DNA from 2 places in the Mesorhizobium sp. B3-2-1 genome. Region 1 is predicted to be linked to the other one. Evidence: predicted binding sites of a transcription regulator. Region 1 holds the regulator's gene; the other holds the start of a gene.

Region 1 (7,819 bases):
GCGCTTGCTGCTGCGCAAATCAGCCAGCAGCATGTTTTCCGCGACCGTCATGCTGGCGGCGGTACCGCGCATCGGGTCCTGGAACACCCGAGCCAGCTTCGCGGCGCGCTTGTGCACGGGCATGCCAGTCACATCGGTGCCGTTGATCAGGATCTGGCCGGAATCGAGGATCAGGGCGCCGGAAATGGCGTTGAGCATGCTGCTCTTGCCGGCTCCGTTGGAGCCGATGACGATGCCGAACTCGCCCGTGGCAAGCGACAGGCTGAGACCGTCCAGCGCGACCTTCTCGTCGGCCTGGCCCTTGTAGAACACTTTGCGCGCGGATCGGATCTCGAGCATCGTTCCTCCCTGACCTCAAGGTGACGGCGTCCGCGCCGTCACCCTCACAGCCCCGATGTCAGTCGACGATGCAGCCGCAATCGGCCATCGAAGCCGGTATCTCGATGCCGAACGCCGCCATCGCCTTGCGCGAGATCGTCGCCATGTGGTCCTTGTAGGCAGGACGTGACGGCGCGATCGTCTTGGGATCCTTGCCCCTTAGGATTTCGGCGGCGATGTTGCCGGCGTTGATACCGACCTGCGTGTAATTGACCGCGAAGCTTGCCGGCACGGTGCCGTTGCGGACCGCGCTGTCATCGGAATTGACGACCGGAATACCGGCCTGGCGGGCGGCCGCGGAGACAGCGGCGATCGCCGGCTGGATCAGGTTCGAAGCCGGGCCGTAGATCACGTCGGCCTTGCCGGCAAGCGAAGCGATGCGCTGCTGGATGTCATTGACGTTGTCGATGCCGACTTCCACGACCTCGAAGCCGGCGGCGGGTGCCGCCGCCTTGATCTTTTCGACCAAGGCAACGTCGTTGGCCTCGCCCGGATTGTAAGGCACGCCAAAGCGCTTGGCGTTCGGCAGCAGCTTCTTGGTGAAGGCCATTACCGCGGCGACGTCCTGCAGGTCGCTGGCGCCGGTCATGCCTTCGTCTCCGGAGTCCCATGACGGTACCAGCTTGGCCGCCACCGGATCCGTGACCGCGGCAAAGACGATCGGAATGCCGGAGCCCGCGAGCGCCTTCTTGGCGATCTGCGAGACCGGCGTGGTGATGGTGTAGATCAGCTTGGGCTGCTCCGCTTGCAGCTTGGCGATCATCTGCGGCACCAGCGATGCATCGAAATTCGTATGGCTCTCCGTATAGACGACGTCCTTGCCCTCGACGAAGCCATTATCCGTCAGCGCCTTCTTGAAGCCGGCTATAGCGGCGTTGAGCTGGGGGTGCTCGCCGAAATTGGCAATGCCGATGCGTATCTGATCGGCAGCGGCAGTACCCGCGCTCACCATCAATGCGCCGGCCAGGAACAAACCCGACAACCAAGCGGATTTCGACTTCAACATCATTTCCTCCCAGATTTGATCAGCGCCGCTTGGAGCGCGGCTACTGCGGCGATCATGGTCAGTCCGCCGGCCCGTGTCAAATATTATATATAATTCTTGCCATGCTCCGACATCATATATAATTTTTCTCTGCCAGACGACGGATGGACCGCGATGCAGGATCAAACCAGCTCCACAAAGACGGAGGCAGCCTATCAGCTGTTGCGGCGCGATATCCTGACCACGCGCCTCATGCCCGGCGCCCCGCTCAAGCTGAGTGCGCTGCGCGGTACCTACGGCGTCGGCTGGACGCCGTTGCGAGAAGCCTTGTCGCGGCTCGAGGCCGAACGCCTAGTCACCGCCATCAGCAATCGCGGCTTTACCGTGGCTCCGGTGTCGCGGGCCGAACTGGAGGATCTGGCGCGCGCCAGGATGGTGGTCGAGATCCCCCTGTTCCTCGAAGCGATGGAGAAAGGCGGCAAGGAGTGGGAGGATGCTGTCGTCACCGCCCACTACCGGCTCTCCCGCTGCAAGACCGCGGTCGACGATCCCTCGGATGCGGCCGTCGACAAATGGGACGAGAACCACGAGGCTTTCCATGCGGCGCTACTGAGCGCCGCCACATGCGACTGGCTGCTGCGTTTCCGCTCGACAATCTCGGATCAGCTGCGCCGGCACCATCGCTTTCTTGGTCTGGCGCCGACATTGCGGGCCGCGGCTGGCCTCAAGGATGGCTATGAAGCGGCGATGAAGGCACTGCGCGAAGCGATTGCGATCGAACACCATACCGCGATCATGGAAGCGGCACTCGATCGTGACGTCGAGCGGGCCAAGGCGCTGATGACGGCGCATATCGGCTACACCCTGCGTGTCTACGTCCACAGCGAAGACAGCGGCGCAACCGAATACGCTGCCCGCGCCGGCAGCTCGAAAGCGAGTTCGGGATGACTTCAGCGCTCCTGCGACGCCTGTTCGCACGCACTTGATCGGGGCCGGCCGGACGCCTGGATCCATCGCTGCCCGAAGCTACGATCGTTGGCGTTTTGATTTCGTTTCGTTCCGCGAATGATGGATCCACAATTTTTACGATCCACCCCCGGAAAAGCCCTCCAAAAGACTGATGCCAAGCCTCGGCGGAGGATGGGCCACAGCCCATTAACCAAAACGATTTCAATGTGCTTGCCGACGGCGGAAAAGGTCGATTGCCGTCCGCTGTCGCGGGCAAAAAACTTCAGATGCCTTAACAAATTCATTAAACTTTAAACGGTTGCGGAACACAACTGGAACAGATAGTGTTTGTTCTGGGTTTGTTTTTCGATTCTGGTTCAGACCTTTCGTTCAATGCCTTGGGGGCCGCCATGCTGACACGCAAGCAACATGAACTGCTGATGTTCATCCACGAACGGCTCAAGGAAAGCGGGATACCGCCCTCCTTCGACGAGATGAAGGAAGCGCTCGATCTTGCCTCCAAGTCGGGGATCCATCGCCTGATCACGGCGCTGGAGGAACGCGGCTTCATTCGCCGGCTGCCCAACCGGGCGCGCGCGCTGGAAGTGCTGCGGCTGCCGGACTCGATCGCGCCGGGCCTCAATGCGGCGAAGAAGTTCTCGCCAAGCGTCATCCAGGGCAGCCTTGGCCAAGGCGGTCTCGGCCGCCAGATCAGGCCGGCGGCGGCGCCTTCTCGCCTGCCGGCGGCCGGTAACGACGACGATGCGGTTTCAGCCGTGTCCATTCCGGTCATGGGCCGTATCGCCGCCGGTGTGCCGATCGATGCCATCCAGCATCAGACGCATTCGATTTCGGTGCCGCCGGACATGATCATGGGCGGCGAGCACTATGCGCTGGAGGTCAAGGGCGACTCGATGATCGAGGCCGGTATCTTCGACGGCGACACGGTCATCATCCGCAATGCCGATACGGCAAGTCCGGGCGAAATCATCGTGGCGCTGGTCGATGAGGAGGAAGCAACGCTGAAGCGGTTTCGCCGCAAGGGCGCTTCGATCGCGCTCGAAGCCGCCAATCCAGCCTACGAAACACGCATCTTCGGGCCAGACAGGGTCAAGGTGCAGGGCAAGCTGGTCGGGCTGATAAGACGCTACTGAACCGGTTTGCCATCGGGTTTGTCAGGCTTTTTATAGGGCGGCAGCCCCCTCGCCTCGCGTGAGAATTTTCGCTGCTCGTGCCAGGGCCGGTATGGTCCGTCGACGGCGAATTCGATCGCAGCCGGGCTCGTGGCCGACTGGGGATCGAAGAAGACGGCGGCACTCCCCTTGCGGGCGAGTTGCCGTTTCGTGACGACGAGAACCAGCGGATTGTGGCAGGCGTCATAGGCGGTAGCGTCATTGACGACGATCAGGTCGGCGAAGGCGCAGGCCTTCCAGGTGTTCTTGCGATCCTCGACATAGGCGATGATTGCGCCGGATGGGTGCCTGGCAAGACACAGGCCTTCGCGGCAATAGAACGGCGATCCCTGCGGCAGGTCGGTGGGACTAGCGATGTCGAATTGCCCGTCCGTCTTGTCGAACATTTCCGGTTTGACGATTGATTCTGAGACCAGGGCGCGTTTCCAGTTTTCGGCTGCGAATTCGTTCGGACGTTCCCGGTTGACGGCCAGTTCGCCATTGCCGATCGGCAATGCGACCAGCCGCGCATCTTCCGAGATCAGCACATCGGGCGTGCGCGTGTGCGACACGGTCAACAGGCCGGCAAGCGCGAATGGCAGCGCGGCAAGCCGCAGCCAGGTCGTCGCCATCGTCGCGATGACCAGCGCGACGGTGACCAGCAGCACGGATTGCTGCGAGATCAGCCCGACCCCATCGATCGGAGAGCGCTCCGATATCCACGCCGATACGGCGATCATCGCCGTCAGGCCCTTGCCCATGAGGTAGAGAGCCGGCCAATCCAACCCGAACGGCATCAGCAACGCGCTGGCGACAGCCAGGAACATCACAACCGATACGATCGGCATGACGGCCAGATTGGCGAACAGGCTGAGCGGCGACACCCGCTGGAAATGCCAGATGGCAAACAGCGCCGTTGCGCTGCCGGCGATGATGGATGTCACGGCCAATCCACCTGTCGCCAAGAGGAACTTTCGCGTCAGGAACCCGGGCAGGGATCGCTTTGGCGGCGGTGGCCTCGTCTTTCCCGCATGGTGGTCGGCCCAGCCGGCATAGGCGCCTACCAAGGCCGCTGTCGCAGCGAACGACATCTGGAAGCTCGGGCCGACGACCTCGTGCGGGGAAACCAGGATGACGGCGATCGCCGAGATCGCCAGGTTGCGCATGGTCAGTGCCGCGCGATCGAACAAGACGGCGGCCAGCATCACCGCCAGCATGATGAAGCTGCGCTCGGCGGCGACGACGACGCCGGAAATGACGAGATAGGCGGCGATAGAGAAAAGTGCGGCGGCGGCCGCGTATTTCTTCACCGGCCGGCGCGCGGAAAAGCCTGGAAACAGCGCGAAGACGCCGCGTAACAGACCCATGATGGTGCCGGCCACCAGCGCCATATGCAGTCCCGAAATGGAGATGATGTGATAGATGCCGGTACGCCGCATCGCTTCGTTGATTTCATTGGGAATGCCGGCGCGCACGCCAACGATCAGCGCCGCCGCGATCTCGCCTTCGGCGCCGCCAATGCTGCCCCTGATATGGTCGGCGATGGCTTCGCGGGCATCTTCGATGCCAGAAAAAAGGCGTGCCGGCAGCGGCATCTCACCGTCGTCGGCGGAGACAACGGTTGGATTGCCGAGAAAGAAGCCGCTGCCGCCGATGCCGGCGAAATAGCTCTCGAAGGAGAAGTCGTAGCTGTCCGGCCGCACCGGACCGGTCGGCGGCAGCAGTTTGGCATAACCTGTGACAAGCGAGCCGGCGGTCATTTCCGGCGGTATCTTGCGTGCCGAAAGCCGGACCCTTTCCGGCGCATAGCGCAGTTTCGGGCGGGCCGTCGAAATCACGTCCATGGTCAGCCGGATGCGGCCGGTCTCCATTTCTTCGATCGAGACCACGCGGCCGGTCAGCTGCGTCGATATCTCCGAGCCCAGCATCCGGGTTCCGGCTCGCCATGTTTCGACCTTCGCCGCGAGCAGGCCAAGCACACACAACAGCACTGCCATGAAACACAGATGGGTTTTCGGCCAAGAGCGGGAGACGAATGCACAGATCGCCGCCAGCATCACGGCAGCGACGGGCCTTGCAAAATCGGGCTCGGACGCCAGCGAAAAGTAGCCGATCGCCCCAACGGCCAGGCAGACCGGCACCAGCAGGAAGGCGATGCCCCGGTCGAGTTCCAGCTCCGCCGCCTTGGCCACGCCGTGACGCAGGCGAGGCAAGGCAATCAGGCCGATTTGCCGGCGCACGCGCACAATCCCGCGCGCGGCGGGAGACGGAGTTGGCGCCGGGCTGTCCGCCTGCGGCGGCTGGATTGCGGGCGCAGCCACGAGCGGCGATGGCAGTGGGATCGCCGGAGGCGTTGTAAACAGGGACCGCTCGCTGACGCCGACAATGGCGCCCTCGCCCCGATCCGAGCCCCGGCCTCGTCCAGTCATCGGGTCTGCCCCTTGCGCCCTCGACACCCTATGCTACATGAACGCGCGACGCGCGAAAGTCCGCGCACTCCGCACCCAGCTTCAGACGTTTTCCGAGAGTTTCATGCCCGACAAGGTCATCACCCGTTTTGCCCCCTCGCCGACCGGCTATCTGCACATCGGCGGCGCACGCACGGCGCTGTTCAACTGGCTCTATGCCAAGCACACCGGCGGCACGATGCTGTTGCGTATCGAGGACACCGATCGCGAGCGCTCGACCGAGGCGGCCACATCAGCCATTCTGGACGGACTGACCTGGCTCGGCCTGTCATGGGACGGTGAAGCGGTCTCCCAATTCGAGCGCGCGCCGCGCCACCGGGAGGTCGCCGAGGAACTGGTGCGGCTGGGCAAGGCCTATTACAGCTACGAGACTTCAGCCGAGCTCGAGGCGATGCGCGAGGCGGCCCGCGCCAAGGGCCTGCCGCCTCGCTATAACGGCCACTGGCGTGACCGCGTCCCGTCGGAGGCGCCCGCCGGCGTCAAGGGCGCCATCCGCATCAAGGCACCGACCGAGGGCGAGACGGTGGTGCAGGACCGGGTCCAGGGCGAGGTGCGCTTCCCCAACAAGGATCTCGACGATTTCATCATCCTGCGCTCGGACGGCAACCCGACCTACATGCATGCCGTCGTCGTCGACGATCACGACATGGGCGTCACCCACATCATCCGTGGCGACGATCACCTGACCAACGCCGCGCGCCAGACCGTGATCTACAACGCCATGGGCTGGGACGTGCCTTCGATGTCGCATATCCCGCTCATCCATGGCGCCGACGGCGCCAAGCTGTCGAAGCGCCATGGCGCGCTGGGCGTCGAGGCCTACCGTGCCATGGGCTATCTGCCGGAGGCGCTGCTCAATTACCTGGCGCGGCTCGGCTGGAGCCATGGCGATGACGAGATCATGTCGATCAAGGACATGATCTCCTGGTTCGATATCGGCGACGTCAACAAGGGCGCGGCGCGCTTTGACTTCGCCAAGCTCGAGGCGCTGAACGGCGTCCATATGCGCCGCATGGCCGATATCGAATTGTTCGACATCTTCATCGCCACCTTGCCTTATCTGGAGAGTGGCCCGGCGATGGCGGCGCGCCTCGACGAGAAGAACAAGGCGCAGTTGCTGGCAGCGCTCCCAGGCCTGAAGGAGCGCGCCAAGACGCTGGTCGAGCTCGTCGACGGCGCCGGCTTTCTGTTTGCCACGCGGCCACTGCCGATCGACGACAAGGCGGCTCTCCTGCTCAATGACGATGCCCGCAAGATCCTGCGTGGCGCTCACGAAGCTTTGAATGCGCTGTCCGGCGACTGGACAGCGGCCACGGCCGAGGCCGCGATCCGCGACTATGCGCTGGCCGGCGGCTACAAGCTTGGCGCCGTGGCCCAGCCGTTGCGGGCCGCTTTGACCGGTAAAAGCACCTCGCCAGGCGTCTTCGACGTGCTGGCCGTGCTGGGGCGCGAGGAAAGCCTCGCGCGCATAGCGGATCAAATCGATTAGGAGAAAACTGGCCCAAGAAGAAACTGGCCCAAGAAGATTGGCATTGAAAGGCGCGTTTCGCAGTGCAACATTAGGCCCTGGCCCAATCTGGCACGCACCTCCTAAAATGCGGTGGCGACTACGCGCATTGCGGTGATTTCGACGTGTCGCTCTGCGGAATTTGCCTTTGCCGGCATGAGGAAACAAGAAGGAGTTTGCAATGACCGAAGCTGCGAAAAAACTGGATATGGGCGGCCAGGAGGCCACGGCAACGCTGGAATTCGCCGGCAAGACCCACGAATTCAAGGTGCGAAGCGGCTCGGTCGGACCTGACGTCATCGACATCGCCTCGCTCTACAGCACCACCGGCGCCTTCACCTATGACCCCGGCTTCACCTCG
Region 2 (7,819 bases), on a different contig from region 1:
CGCCGAACTGTTCGAAGGCCTCGGTCCGGTCAGCATCCGAAAACTGTTCGGCGGCAAGGGCATCTATTTCGACGGCGTCATCGTCGCCATCGTGCTGCGCGGCGAATTGCTGCTGAAAGCCGACGAGCAAGGCGCACCGGATTTCGAAGCCGCGGGCTGCCGGCAGTGGACCTATACCGGCACGCGCCACGGCAAGCTGGTGGCGATGCCCTACTGGAGCATTCCCGACAGCGCTTTTGACGATCCGGACGAAATGACGGTCTGGGCACGCCGCGCCTATGAGGCGGGGCGGCGCGCCGGCAAGTGAACTACAAGGCCTTGGCGATGTCGGCTGCCAGCCTTGCATTGTTCTCGACCAGCGCGATGTTTGTCTTCAGGCTGCGGCCGCCGGTGAGTTCGAGGATTTTTCCCAGCAGGAACGGCGTCACCGCCTTGCCGGTTACGTTGAGGGCTTCGGCCGCCTTCTGCGCGGCTTCGATGTAGCCCGCCATTTCTTCAGCGGGGATTTCGTGGTTTTCCGGCACCGGATTGGCGACCAGCAAGCCGCCGCTGAGTCCCAGAGCCAGTCGCGTCTGATAGAAATGCGCGATGTCTTCCGGCTTGTGCAGGGTCAATGGCGCCCGGAACGGCGACTGCCGCGACCAGAAGGCCGGCATCGTCTCGCAGCCATGGCCGACCACTGGGACACCGCGCGTTTCCAGCACCTCCAGCGTCTTCTCGATGTCGAGGATCGCCTTGGCGCCGGCCGAGACGACGATGACCGGCGTGCGCGCCAGCTCATCGAGGTCGGCCGAGATGTCGAAACTCTTTTCCGCGCCCTTGTGCACGCCGCCGATGCCACCGGTGGCGAACACCTTTATCCCGACCATGTCAGCCGCGATCATCGTGGCAGCGACCGTGGTGCCGCCCGTGCGTCCCTGCGCAACGGCGAAGCCGAGATCGGCACGCGACAGCTTCATGGCGTCACCCGTCATCGCCAGCGATTCGCGCTCGCCGTCGGAGAGGCCGATCTTGATGCGGCCGCCAATCACGGCGATCGTCGCCGGCACCGCGCCGCCGTCACTGATGATCTTTTCGACATTGGCGGCCATGGCGCCATTGTCGGGATAGGGCATGCCATGGGTGATGATGGTGCTTTCGAGCGCCACCACCGCACGCCCGGCCGCCAGGGCTTGCGCCACCGGTGCGTGGATATCGATGAAAGGGCGGGCGGTTTCTGGCGTCATCTCTGATCTCCAATCCGGAGTGCGGCGCATCCACTGCGCTCTATGAATTTGCCGGTCTCATGCCACTTCCCTGGCATCCGGCACAAGGGCCAGCGCTTCCGCGAAGCTCGCCGCGGTGAATTCGGGCACGGCGTTGGCGCTTTCGATGGCCAACGTTGCCGCCGCGACGCCTTCGCGCAGGGCCTGGCGCAACGGCAGGCCGCGCAGCAGCGCCGCGACCGTCGCGCCTGCCAGCGCGTCACCGGCGCCGGTGACATCGGCGACCTTTCTGGGGACAGGCGGCAGGATCGAAAAGGCACCTGTCTCATCGAAACCCAGCACGGGGCCGCTGCCTGCCGTGACCACGCCGCTGGCAAGGCCGCTGCATCGCAAGCCGTCGATCATTTCCCCCTCCGCGGCACCTGCATTGACGCCGGCCAGCACAAGGGCCTCCCGCCGGTTCATGAAGAGCTGGGCCAGCCCGCCGAGCACCGGTATTAGCCGCGTCACCTTGGCCGGCGAAATCGCGATGGCGAAAACTGGTTTGCCGGCGGCGAGCGACAGCAACCCCTCCAGCGCGGCCGACGGCAGGTTGGCGTCGCACAGGATGGCATCGGCGGCGGCCACTTCCTGGCGTATCTTGGAACGCCGGATCTGCTTGGGAAAGGCCAGGTCGTACAATGCCATATCGGCAAAGCCGACGATCAATTCGCCTTCGCGATCGATCAGTGCCGTATAGCTCGGCGTGGTACGGTCGAGGAACACTGCCGACAAATCGACGATGCCTGCCTCGGCGATGGCCCGTGAAACCGTATCGGCTGACGCGTCGCCGCCGCGCACCGAGAGCAGCGATGCGGAGAGGCCGCGCCGTACCATGCTGCGCAACGCATTGAAGACGCCACCGCCGACATCCTCGCGCATCGTGCCGGGATTGGAGGCGGCCGGCACATAGGGGCCGGACACCTGGCCACGCCGGTCGATATGGGCGCCGCCCACGGCCAGTATCTCTAGGGATTCCACCATGGCGGCGATATGACCTTTGTTGTTGCAGACGCACAAGCGCTACAATGCGCGACAGAGCTTCGCATGCAGGACGGCGATTCGGCCGGGCGATAGGATCGAGCCGTCTGGCCCAATGCGGAGCCTGTTCCTGCCCGGGCGGAGCCCTCTCCTGCCCGGGGGGATGTATCCCCTTCGAACATGTGAATCGAAATCGCCGAATGTGCCATACTTTCGGAGATGATCGAGTCCGCCCCTGAAAGCCACCCGAATCAGACTCCACTTTGGGGTCAAGGTCTGATCCTATGCGCTATTGTTGCGTTGGGGGGATCGGATGGAAATTCAAATACCTTTCAAGGTCGAATATCAGACGGCAGCGAACGTTCCGATACAGGAGATAATAAACAGCCTGCTTGCACTCCAAAGGGTCTTGGAGGAAGCCGGAAAGAACCTCGAAAACTTCATTCCGGGATTGACGGTGCAGAAGGTGGACGTTCGCGTCCAGCAAATCTCGTCCGGAAGCCTGAAGGAAGTTCTGCTCGTTGGGCTCTTTGCCTATTTTCAGGATGAACTTCGGCAGGAGCTTCCACAATTGATACACGATCACACTGGATACACCGTCCCGGCAAATGCCGACACACTACTCGTCGTCTTGGCACTAGTGGCTATCGTCTATGGCGCGGATTTCGTCCAGAAACTCGTGCTGGGTAAGGTCCAAGACACGCCCACGCAACTTTTCAAGAGATCGCTTATCAAGGATTTGGCCCAGCGCTCCGGCAGGTCTGAAGAGGACGTCAAGGCGTTCCTCGACAAGCGCTACGGCGTCAAAACGCGGATCAAGCAGCTTGGCGATAGCGCTGTGAAGTTCTTTATGCCCAGCAAGAAACAAGGAAATGCTCCTATCCTGGTTAATGACACGACCATCGATAGCAGCACCGTTGCCGACGCTCCGATGGACTTTGCGTATGAAAAAGCCGCCCAAACGGAAAAGTCACGGCACTATGATGGTGTAGTCCTTGAAGTTCACGCTCAGGACAAAGACCGCGACGCTTCAGGCTGGGCTGCCGTTCCGCTGGGTCTGCATGACAAGCGGCTGAGAATGAGGCTAATGGACGCCGCGACGCCGGAACAATTGTGGGGCCGGGATCGCATCACGGGCGACATAGTGCTAATTTCGAAACGCGTTGGCCTCGATTTAGAACCATCTGAGATACATCTTGTGCGCATCCATGATGAATGAAGATAAAGCAACCAAGCGATTTGACCGTCTCTTAGAGGCGATGGCTACCAAGCCACCGCTCACCGTTCCGGGCGCGGGAACGATTGCAACAAGAGGTCAAGCATCAAGTGGGGATGCTTCCGCAGGTTCTGCCGAAATTCGAACTCCCAAAGGTAGGTCTGCAACCACTTCTCAGAAACCGAAACGTAAGTCCCGCGCATCGAACGCTTAACGTGCGACCAGAAGGCTTCGATGTTGTTGGTGTGGACCTGACCGCGCACATATTCGCCTTGGCTATGGTTCACGGTGCCATGCAGATAACCAAGCTCGGATAGCTCGTTGAACACGCCAGCCTCATCGGTCGCAACGCGCGATCCGGGCTTAATCCAATCGAAGATGGCTGGCATGACGTGCTTGCGACCGCGACCCTTCACGATGCGCGTGATGACTTCGCCGCCGCGCTCGATAGCGCCAAACACAACCGTCTTGTCGTCCTCGCCCTGCTTGTCCTTGCCACCGTAAAACATCTTGTCGGCTTCAACGATGCCGCCGTCCTTGCCACCAAGCGGCGTGTCGCCGTCGACATAGCCCATGTACTGGCGGATGAGATTGCACATGCGCCACGCCGTCTTGTAGGTCACACCGATAGTGCGCTGGACTTCCTTTGCGGACACGCCATTGCGGGATGAGCAGAACAGGAACATGACCGTGTACCAGTCACGTAAGGACGTGCGCGTGGCTTCGAACGGAGTGCCGGCGGTCGGGTAGACCTGATAGCCGCAGAAATCGCATTCGTAGCAGCGACGGGTCTTAACGCGGTGGAAGTTCGCTTCCTTGCCGCACTTGGCGCAAACGTGACGCTTTCCGTAACGGGTAACCATAAGATGATCGAGGCAAGTCTCGTCATCCGGGAACCGTTCAAGGAACTGGCGAATCGTCGGGAGTTTCGGGTTCGTGCTCATACAGGATCATATAGCATGACCGCTTACATGTTTCAAGGGGATACATCCCTGCCCGGGGTTGCGAGACAAAAAAAGAACAAATTGGGATATCGCTTGTTTTTCAGTTGGTTGTCACCCTTGCCAAATGAGAACAAAAAAGGTACAAAATGGCAGGGATTACGGATTGTCCGGCCTTCATTGACGACCAAGGGGTGATGTATCATGGCTCAGAATTCTTTGCGGCTGGTAGAGGATAAGGCAGTGGACAAATCAAAGGCTCTGGATGCGGCGCTGTCGCAAATCGAGCGGGCTTTCGGCAAGGGCTCGATCATGCGGCTCGGCGCCAACGAGCAGGTCGTCGAGATCGAAACGGTGCCGACCGGCTCGCTCGGCCTCGACATCGCGCTCGGCGTCGGCGGCCTGCCGCGCGGCCGCATCATCGAAATCTACGGGCCGGAAAGCTCGGGCAAGACGACGCTGGCCCTGCACACCGTGGCCGAAGCCCAGAAGAAGGGCGGCATCTGTGCCTTCGTCGACGCCGAGCACGCGCTCGATCCGGTCTACGCCCGCAAGCTCGGCGTCGATCTTGAGAACCTGCTGATCTCGCAGCCCGATACCGGCGAGCAGGCGCTGGAGATTTGCGATACGCTGGTCCGTTCCGGCGCCATCGACGTGCTGGTGGTCGATTCGGTGGCGGCGCTGACGCCGCGCGCCGAAATCGAGGGCGAGATGGGCGATTCGCTGCCCGGCCTGCAGGCCCGCCTGATGAGCCAGGCGCTGCGCAAGCTGACCGCCTCGATCTCGCGCTCCAACACCATGGTCATCTTCATCAACCAGATCCGCATGAAGATCGGCGTCATGTTCGGTTCGCCCGAGACGACGACCGGCGGCAACGCGCTGAAATTCTACGCCTCGGTGCGCCTCGACATCCGCCGCATCGGCTCGGTCAAGGATCGCGACGAGGTGGTCGGCAACCAGACCCGCGTCAAGGTGGTCAAGAACAAGCTGGCGCCGCCCTTCAAGGTGGTCGAGTTCGACATCATGTATGGCGAGGGTGTCTCCAAGACCGGCGAACTGGTCGATCTCGGCGTCAAGGCCGGCGTGGTCGAGAAGTCGGGCGCCTGGTTCTCCTACAATTCGCAGCGTCTCGGCCAGGGCCGCGAGAATGCAAAACTGTTCCTGCGCGACAATCCTGACACCGCGCGCGAGATCGAATTGGCGCTCAGGCAGAATGCCGGGTTGATCGCCGAAAAATTCCTCGAAAATGGTGGCTCTGAAGGCAATGGCGACGACGGTTTCGAGGACGAAGCCGGCGCGATGTAGGGTAACGGCCAGAGTTTGGCCATAAAACCAGCCTATTATCTGATGCTTAAGTAACAGAGTTCTGTAGTATCGCGTTCCAAACCGCCGGCCTTCGCGCCGGCGGTTTTCGTTTGCGCGTCTGCGCAAATGCCGGTGCAAAGCGCGAATTGGCCCAATTCCGTGTTTCTGGACAGGGTCAAGAGCTACGGCTAAAAGGCCAACTCCATCTTCTAGAAAACACAGAGCCATCTCCCGCCGGTCCGGCCGGCGGTTCTCTCGAAAAGGCAGTATCCATGAGTGGCGTGAACGAGATCCGGTCGACCTTTCTCGACTATTTCCGCAAGGAGGGCCATGAGGTCGTGGCCTCGAGCCCGCTCGTGCCGCGCAACGATCCGACATTGATGTTCACCAATGCCGGCATGGTGCAGTTCAAGAACGTCTTCACCGGTTTGGAGAAGCGGCCCTATTCGCGTGCCACCACCGCCCAGAAAAGCGTTCGCGCCGGCGGCAAGCACAACGATCTCGACAATGTCGGCTATACCGCGCGCCACCTGACCTTCTTCGAGATGCTCGGCAATTTCTCCTTCGGCGATTATTTCAAGGAGCGCGCCATCGAGCTTGCCTGGAACCTCATCACCAAGGAATTCGGGCTGAAGAAGGACAAGCTGCTCGTCACCGTCTACCACACGGACGACGAGGCGGCCGGCTTCTGGAAGAAGATCGCCGGTTTCTCCGACGATCGCATCATCCGCATCCCGACCTCCGACAATTTCTGGGCGATGGGCGACACCGGACCCTGCGGCCCGTGCTCGGAGATCTTCATCGACCGTGGCGAGCACATCTGGGGCGGCCCTCCCGGCAGTCCGGAGGAGGATGGCGACCGGTTCCTCGAATTCTGGAACCTGGTGTTCATGCAGTATGAGCAGGTGACGAAGGAGGAGCGGGTCGACCTACCGCGCCCGTCGATCGACACCGGCATGGGACTGGAGCGCATGGCCTCCATCCTGCAAGGGGTGGAGAGCGTCTTCGAGACCGACCTGTTCCGTCATTTGATCGATGTGGCGTCCTCCGCGCTTGGGCGCGCGCCCGATGCGGAAACGGTTGCGTCCTACCGCGTCATTGCCGATCATCTGCGCTCGTCCTCCTTCCTGGTCGCCGACGGCGTGCTGCCGTCGAATGAAGGCCGCGGCTATGTGCTGCGCCGTATCATGCGCCGCGCCATGCGCCATGCGCAGTTGCTCGGCGCCCGAGATCCATTGATGTGGAAGCTGGTACCGGCGCTGGTGCGCGAGATGGGCCAGGCCTATCCGGAACTGGTGCGTGGCGAAACGATGATCACCGAGACCTTGAAACTCGAGGAGACACGGTTCCGCAAGACGCTGGTGCGTGGCCTCGGGCTGCTCTCCGAGGCGACGGAGAAGCTCGGCGCCGGCGACATGCTGGATGGCGAGACGGCATTCAAGCTCTACGACACCTATGGCTTCCCGCTCGACCTGACACAGGACGCGCTGCGGCAGCGCAGCATTTCGGTCGATCTTGCCGGCTTCACCAATGCGATGGAGCAGCAAAAGGCGGAGGCGCGTAAGCATTGGGCCGGGTCCGGAGAAGCGGCCACCGAGACGGTTTGGTTCTCCGTGCGTGAAAAGACCGGCGCCACCGAATTCCTCGGTTATGAGACTGAACAGGCTGAGGGCCTCATCCAGGCGCTGGTCAAGGACGGCAAGACCGTCGACAGCGCCGCCAAGGGCGATGCGGTGGCCGTGGTCGTCAACCAGACGCCATTCTATGGCGAATCCGGCGGCCAGATGGGCGACACCGGCGTTATCTCGGGTGAGGGGTTCTCGGTCGAGATCTCCGATACACAAAAGAAGGCCGATGGTCTGTTCGTGCATCTGGGCAAGGTGATCGCGGGCACGGTCAAGACGGGTGCCGCGGTCGAACTGAAGGTCGATCATGCCAGGCGCTCCAGGCTACGCGCCAACCACTCCGCGACGCATCTGATCCACGAGGCGCTGCGCGAGGTGCTGGGCACCCATGTCGCGCAAAAAGGCTCGCTGGTCGCGCCCGAGCGCCTGCGCTTCGATATCTCGCACAACAAGCCGATTTCGGCCGAGGAGCTCGATGAGGTCGAGCGCATGGCCAACGAGATCGTT

The links. The regulator LexA, encoded in region 1, represses DNA repair genes until DNA is damaged. The targets are predictions, from matches to a motif close to TGTTCNNNNTGTGTTCNG.
Region 2: recA (recombinase RecA) is a predicted target of LexA. The motif match lies at 4,512-4,529, and genes of this name have one in related genera.

Annotation. Positions count from the first base shown of each region.
Region 1 covers NZ_VFTI01000002.1:30,756-38,574, forward strand. Annotated here, with positions in the region: gene FJW08_RS01960 (ABC transporter ATP-binding protein) at 1-339, opposite strand, end outside; gene FJW08_RS01965 (ABC transporter substrate-binding protein) at 398-1,384, opposite strand; gene FJW08_RS01970 (GntR family transcriptional regulator) at 1,538-2,311, shown strand; gene lexA (transcriptional repressor LexA) at 2,722-3,465, shown strand; gene FJW08_RS01980 (ComEC/Rec2 family competence protein) at 3,459-5,912, opposite strand; gene gltX (glutamate--tRNA ligase) at 6,016-7,440, shown strand; gene gltA (citrate synthase) at 7,640-7,819, shown strand, end outside.
Region 2 covers NZ_VFTI01000003.1:293,610-301,428, forward strand. Annotated here, with positions in the region: gene FJW08_RS05060 (TfoX/Sxy family protein) at 1-307, shown strand, start outside; gene FJW08_RS05065 (pseudouridine-5'-phosphate glycosidase) at 309-1,226, opposite strand; gene FJW08_RS05070 (carbohydrate kinase family protein) at 1,284-2,228, opposite strand; gene FJW08_RS05075 (hypothetical protein) at 2,539-3,444, shown strand; gene FJW08_RS05080 (IS1595 family transposase) at 3,504-4,385, opposite strand; gene recA (recombinase RecA) at 4,587-5,687, shown strand; gene alaS (alanine--tRNA ligase) at 5,960-7,819, shown strand, end outside.